DNA from 2 places in the Solibacillus sp. FSL W7-1324 genome. Region 1 is predicted to be linked to the other one. Evidence: predicted binding sites of a transcription regulator. Region 1 holds the regulator's gene; the other holds the start of a gene.
The links. The regulator Rex, encoded in region 1, represses fermentation and respiration genes when NADH is low (regulators of the CRP and FNR family bind a similar motif). The targets are predictions, from matches to a motif close to TTGTGAAATATTTCACAA.
Positions count from the first base shown of each region.

Region 2: a site for Rex is predicted at 2,821-2,838, ahead of yeiL (transcriptional regulator YeiL). Genes of this name have one in related genera too.

Region 1 is NZ_JBBOYH010000001.1:3,347,651-3,352,206, forward strand. Features, by position in the region: gene tatC (twin-arginine translocase subunit TatC) at 6-830, opposite strand; gene tatA (twin-arginine translocase TatA/TatE family subunit) at 848-1,075, opposite strand; gene MKY71_RS16690 (redox-sensing transcriptional repressor Rex) at 1,154-1,789, opposite strand; gene MKY71_RS16695 (ABC-F family ATP-binding cassette domain-containing protein) at 2,037-3,977, shown strand; gene tsaD (tRNA (adenosine(37)-N6)-threonylcarbamoyltransferase complex transferase subunit TsaD) at 4,550-4,556, opposite strand, start outside.
Region 2 is NZ_JBBOYH010000001.1:2,351,365-2,355,920, forward strand. Features, by position in the region: gene alaS (alanine--tRNA ligase) at 1-1,214, opposite strand, end outside; gene MKY71_RS11690 (MFS transporter) at 1,613-2,761, opposite strand; gene yeiL (transcriptional regulator YeiL) at 2,865-3,533, shown strand; gene MKY71_RS11700 (NupC/NupG family nucleoside CNT transporter) at 3,576-4,556, opposite strand, start outside.

The DNA of each region.
Region 1 (4,556 bases):
TGTCATTAACTATTATTCATCTGTTCCATTTGTTTACGCTGCATTTCAAGCAGCTCCTCTACTTGCAGTTCACGTTCACGCTCTTCTTCTGCTAAGATGCGCTCTTTTTCAGCAACTTCATACTTCCGATAACCAAGACGCGCTATGACAATACTTAATTCATATAAAACAAATAATGGAATCGCTATAATAATATTCGATACTAAATCAGGCGGAGCCAGCAATACCGAAATTACAATTAAAACAAAATACGCATATTTCCGAAATTTCACCATAAGCTTCGGATTGATGATTCCGAGTCGTGAAAGAAACAGTGTCACAACAGGCAACTGAAATAGCAGCGCAAAAGGTACGATTAACTTAATTAAAAATGAGAAGAATTCATTAATACCGATTGTTTGCGTAATATTCAAATCATTGGATAAGTCCGTCATAAAGCGCATTATAAATGGAAATAACACAAAATAAGCAAAGGCTATTCCCCCTATACACAATATAAAAGCATACGGAATATATTTCAATGTTGCCTTACGTTCAGCCTCATGCAAACCAGGTGTTATAAACGCCCATAGCTGGTACAGCAATAATGGCGATACTATAACGGCCGCTACAATAAATGTTACTTGTAAATAAACGGTTAAAGGATCTGCCGGACTAAATGCGTTCATCGAAAAACTGGCAGCTAAATCACTGCGTTGAATGTATCGAATAAGTGGTTTCGCCGTATAGAAACCGATGAAAAGAGCCATCACGAAGAAAATCGCTACGAAGAATAGACGTTTTCTAAGCTCTTCCATATGTTCAACTACGGTTAATTCTCTTGAATTCATAGCAAGACATCCTTATTTTACTTAACTTCGTTTTTTTCGTTCTCTTTATGTTCAATCACTTTTTTCTTTGTATCGAAATCGTCATCGTCATCCGTCAGGCCCTTCGTAGCGCTACGGAATTCACGTAAAGTTGTCCCCATCGCACGACCTAATGATGGCAATTTTTTCGGACCGAATATTAACAAAGCAATCAGTCCAATGATAATCAGGCTCACAGGTGTAATCGCATTAAGATGTACAATCACTATAGCCACCTCCTCTATTATTATGTATATTTTACATTAATTAACTAGAATTTGCTATTTATAGTAATGAACATTTTGTTACTTACCTGAGTTTCGTACTAAATACGTAAGTGCCTGTAATTCTACCGATAGATCAATGTTCATTACTTTAATCGTGTCAGGAACAGATAATCTTACTGGAGTGAAATTTAATATACCTTTTGCATTTATTTTTACGAGTCGGTCTGTCATCATTTGTGCTGAGCGGGACGAAACCGTCAAAATTGCTAGCTCCGCGCCAAACTCCTCATACATTTCCTCCAAACGATCTGGATGGAATACTGGAATATCACTAATCGTTGTTCCTTCCATCGGTGCCTTCGTATCAAATGCTACAACGATACGCGTATTATGATTTTTTTGGAAGTTATATTTTAATAAGCCATTCCCCAAATTTCCGACTCCTATAAGCGCAACATTCATCGCCTCGTCCTGATCCAAAGTTTGACGGAAAAATTCGAGTAAATACTGAACATCATATCCATATCCCTTTTTACCGAGTGCTCCAAAATAGGAAAAGTCCCGTCGAATCGTAGCCGAATCTATTTTCATCGCATCACTTAATTCCTGTGAAGAAATACGCTTTTTACCTTCAGTTGCGAAGTTTTTCAAAAATCGATAATAAAGAGGAAGTCTTTTTGTTGTTGCTTGTGGAATTTTTACTTCTTGTTTCACACATTCTCCTCCTATGTACAGTTGCAAACTCTTTTTCTAATAATGCCTCCATATAACCTGTCGGGGCTTACCAACATGATTGTATCACGTAGTTGTCCCCAAGCGTTATGACACACTTATCATAAACTTCACTCTTTGTGCAGAAGCAAGTTAATCTTACTAAACAAGGAGCGACAAGTAAAGTATCCATCGTTGCGAACAATGTTCCCATACATTAAACTAAATAGGAAGAAACTGAGGTGTAAACATGATTGTCTTACAAGTGAATCAATTATATAAATCCTTTATTACAGATGAAATATTAAGCGGGGTAAAACTAGAAGTACAGCATCATGACCGCGTGGCATTAGTAGGGCGAAACGGTGCCGGCAAGTCAACGTTATTAAAAATAATTGCCGGTCAAATGAGCTATGATTCCGGTGAAATTATTATTCCAAAAGATATTCAAGTCGGTTATTTAGAGCAGCATGCAGGCATTGACTCTGAACTTTCGATTTGGGACGAAATGATGACAATTTTCGTAAATCTGCAAAAACAGGAACAAACATTGCGTCAACTTGAACAGCAAATGGCTGATCCTGCAATATATGAAGATAGCGAACAATATGCCCGCATCATGGCAGAGTATGACCAGTTGCAGCATGATTTCAAAGATGCAGGCGGTTACCAGTATGAAGCCGATACCCGCTCTGTTCTGCATGGGATGCAATTTTTCCCTGAAGATTATCAAAAGCCGATCCGTTCACTATCCGGCGGACAACGAACACGCTTAGCACTCGCAAAGCTTCTTTTGTCCAAGCCCGACCTCCTTATTTTAGATGAGCCGACCAACCACCTGGACATTGAAACATTGTCATGGCTGGAAGGCTATTTAAAAGGTTATGACGGCGCAATTTTAATCGTTTCGCATGACCGTTATTTCTTAGATCAGGTCGTGTCGATTGTTTACGAAGTGTCCCGTACGAAAGTGTCGAAGTATGTAGGCAACTACAGTGCTTATTTAGATGAAAAGGCGAAAAACTATGAACGCGATTTAAAAATGTATGAGCGTCAAATGGATGAAAAGGCGAAACTCGAAACATTTATCCAAAAGAATCTTGCCCGAGCTTCGACTACAAAAATGGCCCAATCACGTCGTAAAGTGCTGGAAAAGACAAGTTGGATGGAATCTCCGGATGGCGATGAAAAGAGTGCAAACTTCGGCTTTACGATTGAGCGTCAAAGTGGAAATGACGTGCTGTCGATTGATAATTTAAAAATCGGCTTTACGGACAAAGCTATTTCCGAAAATATTGGAATGCGCGTCTTTAGAGAAGATCGTATTGCACTTGTCGGTCCAAACGGTGTTGGGAAATCTACGTTATTGAAAACAATCGTCCAAGATATTGAGGCACTTGCCGGGGACATTCGATACGGTACAAATGTTCAAATTGGCTATTATGATCAGGAGCAGGCGAAACTTCATTCGAATAAATCGGTTCTTAGTGAGCTTTGGGATGAATGGCCGTTACTGAACGAAAAGGATATCCGGAATATTTTAGGTCGCTTCCTGTTTAGTGGAGATGACGTATCAAAAACGGTAAACTCCCTATCAGGTGGAGAAAAGGCACGACTTGCACTTGCGAAATTAATGATGCAAAAATCTAATTTTCTAGTACTCGACGAGCCGACAAACCATTTAGACTTAGACAGTAAAGAAATACTGGAAAATGCTTTAATCGATTATCCAGGAACATTGCTATTCGTATCCCATGACCGTTATTTCATCAATCGTATTGCTACTAAAGTCGTTGAACTATCAGGCACAGGTTCATTCGAGTATTTAGGCGACTACGATTATTATGTGGAAAAGAAACAGGAGCTTGAAGAATTAGCTGCAATGAAAGCCGCAGCAGTTGAAAAGAATTCAACTGAACCGGCTGTCCAAGCGAAGACTACATCGACGATTGATAAGGATGCTAAAAAAAGAGAACGCCAAATTCGTCGTGCAATTGAAGATATTGAAAAGCAGATGGGCGCTTTAGATGAAAAAATCGCCATCTTTGAAGAACAATTATGTGATCCTGACATTTTTTCGGATCATGAAAAAACGCTATCCATTCAATCTGAGCTGAATGATGTAAAGGAACAGCATGAAGCATTTGAAATGGAATGGCTTGAACTGAATGAAGAGCTCGAACAGCTATAATGATGGAGTGTCCAGCAACATATGGACACTCCTTTTTTATATCTATACACAAGTCTGCTTTACGAGGAACATATTTTTTTGATTGTTATTGTATAATATTAAAGCTTTCTATCATCTTATCTACATAATAATCATATATATAGGTCAATACGCCAAATTTCTACAAATTTCTCCACAATTTTATTCACAATACAAATCTAGTAGTATCAACATATCAACATAGTTTTCCACATTATCCACATTTAAAATCAAAGTTATGCACATCGCTGTGTGAAAAAGACACTACTATATATAGATAAATCACATGTTACCCACAAGTTATACACAGTTTGTGTATAAGTACGCATGTTCGCACGTTTTTTTGTGAGTATTTAACTTTATCTGTGGATAATTTTCAGAAAAGTTGAACAGTCGATAAAAACTTGTTATAAATGAGATTTATCCATCATAAATTACTAGATTCGACTTTTTTTATTATTGAAAGAAAACAAATGAAGAAAAATTTATTTTCTCTATAAAAAAAGTATGGGTAAAGGATGTACTGCTACATCTCTTCCCCATACTTATATACCCTATTTC
Region 2 (4,556 bases), 1.0 Mb from region 1:
TCAGCACCAGGAATCACTGTTTCGCCTTTAGCTTTTTGGTTTTCTGCTACTTCATTGAAAATTGCTAAACCGCCATCAAGTGTTTCATGGAAACGCACTTCTTCATTTTTGATAACACGTTGAATAAATGCTTCCTTCTCTTTTACTTGCGGATAGAAATCTTCCATAATCTCTCCGACAGTCGGCACTAATTCGAACATGAACGGCTTTTCGATGCCGATTTTTTTCGCATAGCGGACAGCACGACGTAATAAACGGCGTAATACATAGCCACGGCCTTCATTTGATGGTAATGCACCGTCACCGATAGCAAACGCTACTGTACGGATATGGTCGGCAATTACTTTGAATGGAGTATTCACATCTTCAGTTGATCCGAAAATTTCATTTAAATCCACTTCATGCGGACGTTTGTACGTACGGTTTGCAAACGTTTCTGTTTTTTCGATGATTGGCATGAAAAGATCTGTATCAAAGTTTGTCGGTACATTTTGTACTACAGAAACGATACGTTCAAGACCCATACCTGTATCGATATTTTGCTTTGGAAGTGGTGTATATGTGCCATCCGGATTGTGGTTGAATTGAGAAAATACAAGGTTCCAAATTTCAAGATAACGTTCGTTTTCCCCGCCTGTATACATTTCTTCCGCCGGCGCACCAACACCGTACTCTTCACCGCGGTCATAGAAGATTTCAGAGTTTGGACCAGATGGACCTTCACCGATATCCCAGAAGTTGCCTTCAAGTCGGATTAGACGCTCTTTCGGCACTCCGATTTCATTGTGCCATACGTCATATGCTTCCTGGTCTTCAGGGTGGATTGTTACCGATAACTTTTCAGGATCGAAGCCCATCCATTTTGGATCCGTTAAAAATTCCCAAGCGTAATGAATTGATTCTTTTTTAAAGTAATCCCCGATTGAGAAGTTCCCTAACATTTCAAAGAATGTATGGTGACGCGCTGTTTTCCCTACATTTTCGATATCGTTTGTACGAATTGATTTTTGTGCGTTCGTAATGCGCGGGTTATCGGGAATGATACGTCCGTCAAAATATGGTTTTAATGTAGCTACTCCCGAGTTGATCCATAATAGTGATGGGTCATTGATTGGAACTAATGGTGCTGATGGTTCAATATGATGCCCTTTTTCTTTAAAGAAATTCAAATAAAGACGACGAATTTCAGAACCTGTCATAATTTTTGTTGTCATGATTTTTTTCCTCCTAATTTTTGTTGAAGTCGATGAGTTTTGGTACATCTTAATAACAGCTGCACGTAAATAATTGATTCTTTCACCGGTTATATTAATAATTCGCTGAAGAAAACAAAAAAAGCCCTCATCCCGGTAAAGGGACGAAGACTATTATCTCGTGGTACCACCCTAATTTATAATGCGCTATGCATTATATCTCAAGTGCTTGTAACGTAAGCAGACGGCAGGGATTAGCTGCACTCTGGAGTAGCTTTCAGTATTTATTCGGGGAGATTTTTTCAGCCGGGAAATCTCTTTCTGCTCACGAAGTCCATACGTACTTGTTCCATCATCGTTTTCATTTTATTATGCTCTTCATTATAAAAAATAGACATCGCGCTGTCAATCGGCATTCCTTAATAATTGAAACGTTTTTTCGTCAGTAAAATTAAAAGGATTGCAGGTACTGTACATATAATCATTCCTAAGAACGCCAAACCTGGCTCGATTTCATAAAGTGCACCACCTAATAATGTTAGAACCGCTGCACTTAAACTCATCGCTAGTGCTGAATAGATCCCTTGTGCATTTGGAATCTGCTCCTGCGGTAAAGCTTTGGAAATATAGCGTATAAAGGCATAATGTGCCATCGCAAACGACAGTGCATGAAGTGCCTGAGAGAAGATAAACATCGGCATATTCGGAAATGCATATACAAGTATCCATCGAACGGTCGAACCAATTGCCGCGATAAGCAATAAAGAAGACGGCTTCCATTTTGTTAAAATTGTATCGGCCTTATAAAAATAAAGAACTTCAAAAATTACTGCAACATTTAAAATCATTCCGATATAAAACGGATTGACATTCAGATCCTGCAGATAAATATATCCGTAGTTATAGTACGATGCATGCGCCCCCTGAAGCAGAATGACGACAAACAATACGATGATAAAGCTCTTTACTTCAAAGAGACCCTTCATGGAGAGCGTTTTTCGCTCCTCTTTAACCGTCACGATATTTAATACTTGAGGCGCAGGCATGAACTGAATAATGAGTAATGACGTTAAACCTAAAATCATCATCCATAAAATCATTCGCTCCCCGTACATTCCGCTGATCATACTGATGATTAATACTGCGACGACAAATCCGAACGACCCGAAAGAACGAGCTCTCCCGTAATGGATGGATCCATGTTGCATTAGTGTGGAGGCACTGCTCTCAACAGCCGGTAACAATGCCGGGTAAAAAGCACTGAACAGCAATGTCATTAAAAATAAGCCGGCAAATGAATTAATCGGTATGTACAGCAGTGTCACAATTAATGAACTTGCCGTAAAAAAGATCAGCACATTTTTGTTGCTCATTACTTTTGACACAAACGGGAAGATAAACATCGTTGAGGCAGCCCGTGCAACTAGCCCAAAGCCCATTATAATGCTTGCTTCTGATACCGTAAGCCCTTTATCGTTGATAAGCCAACCTGTCCAATATGGAAGAAAAATCCCCCATGTAATAAAGAACATAAAGAAATTTTTCGCGAGCCAGCGCTGATTATTCATTGTCTTCATCCTTTTTCATTTTTATTAATTTGAATATTAACACGAGAAATACTACAATAATGTGAGAAATCTCATATTTTATTGGAAGGAGTTGCTTTATACTTTGAGAAAGTTACCAATAGATGAAAGTCTCAAATATATCGAACAATACCCGATTTCCCAGTATTTTTCGTTTGATATTGTTCCATTTATCCACGTGTATGAATTCGATAAAGGCGAATTTATTTTTCATGAGCATTCATTCCCCGATTATTTGTATTACATGGTTGAGGGAAAAGCTAAATTGTATATTACCCATAAAAACGGTAAAATTTCGCTCATTGATTTTATTACAGCGCCTACATTTATGGGGGAAATGGAATTATTAAATGCTGAACGTTACTCAAAAGGCATTCAAACTTTATCCAAGTCCGTATGTTTTGCGATTTCGATTCAGGAAGTGAAAGAAAAATTATTGGCAGATCCTGTGTTTCTGAAAATGCTTTGTATTTTTTTAAGTCATAAAGCAACGACAGCAACGGCGAAATATACGCAAAATCAGGCTTATCCACTTGAAAACCGGTTAGCCTCATTCATTTTACTATCTTCGGATCAGCAATTCTATAAAGAAAAACATACAGAAGTATGTGATTACTTAGGGGTATCTTATCGCCACCTGTTATTTGTTCTTGCACAATTCAGTGAAGCAGGCTATATAACGAAGCAAAACCGCGGATACGTTCTGACAAATCGTTCTGAACTGGAAAAGCTTGCTGCAGAAATTACGTACTAAAAAAAGACTGCGCTAAATTTTTAGCACAGTCTTTGAAAGATATTATATAAACATACCAGCAATTGCAGCTGATAATAAAGATGCCAATGTTCCTGCAGCTACTGCTTTAATCGCAAGTTTTGCAATGATTGGACGTTTATCCGGTGCCATACCACCTAAACCACCGATTAAAATACCCATTGAACTTAAGTTTGCAAAACCACAAAGTGCAAACGAAATGATAATGGCTGTTTTGTCAGAAAGTTCGCCGATAACCGGACCAAAGTTAGAATATGCAACAAATTCATTTAAAATTAATTTTTGACCGATAAATGAACCTGCACGTACTGCTTCATCCCAAGGAACACCAATTAAAAATGCTAATGGCGCAAAGACATAGCCCAATAAACCTTCAAGCGTTACATTATCAAAACCGAATAATCCTGTAATGCCACCTAAAATACCATTTAATAACGCAATTAATGCGATGAAACTTAATAGCATTGCACCAACGTTTACAGCTAATTTCAAACCGTCAGATGCACCTGATGCAGCTGCATCAATAACGTTTGTCGCTTCAGAATTACGTTCTAATTTAAAGTCATCTTCATTTACTTCTTCTGTTTCAGGAATCATTAATTTCGCCATAACCAATCCTGCTGGAGCAGCCATGAAACTAGCCGCCAGTAGGTATTCAAGAGGAACACCTAATACTGAATAACCGATTAAGACCGAACCTGAAACCGATGCAAGTCCACCTGTCATAACAGCGAACATTTGCGATTTCGTCATTTTATTTAAAAATGGACGAATTACAAGCGGTGCTTCTGTTTGTCCAACGAAAATATTGGCAGCAGCATTTACCGATTCCGCTTTTGTTGTACCTAATACTTTTGATAAGAAACCACCAATAATCTTAATGATAAATTGCATAATACCTAAGTAGTAAAGCACAGAGATTAAAGATGAGAAGAAAATAATAATAGTTAATACACTCATCGCGAATACAAAACCAACATTATCCGGATTTGCTAAACCGCCGAA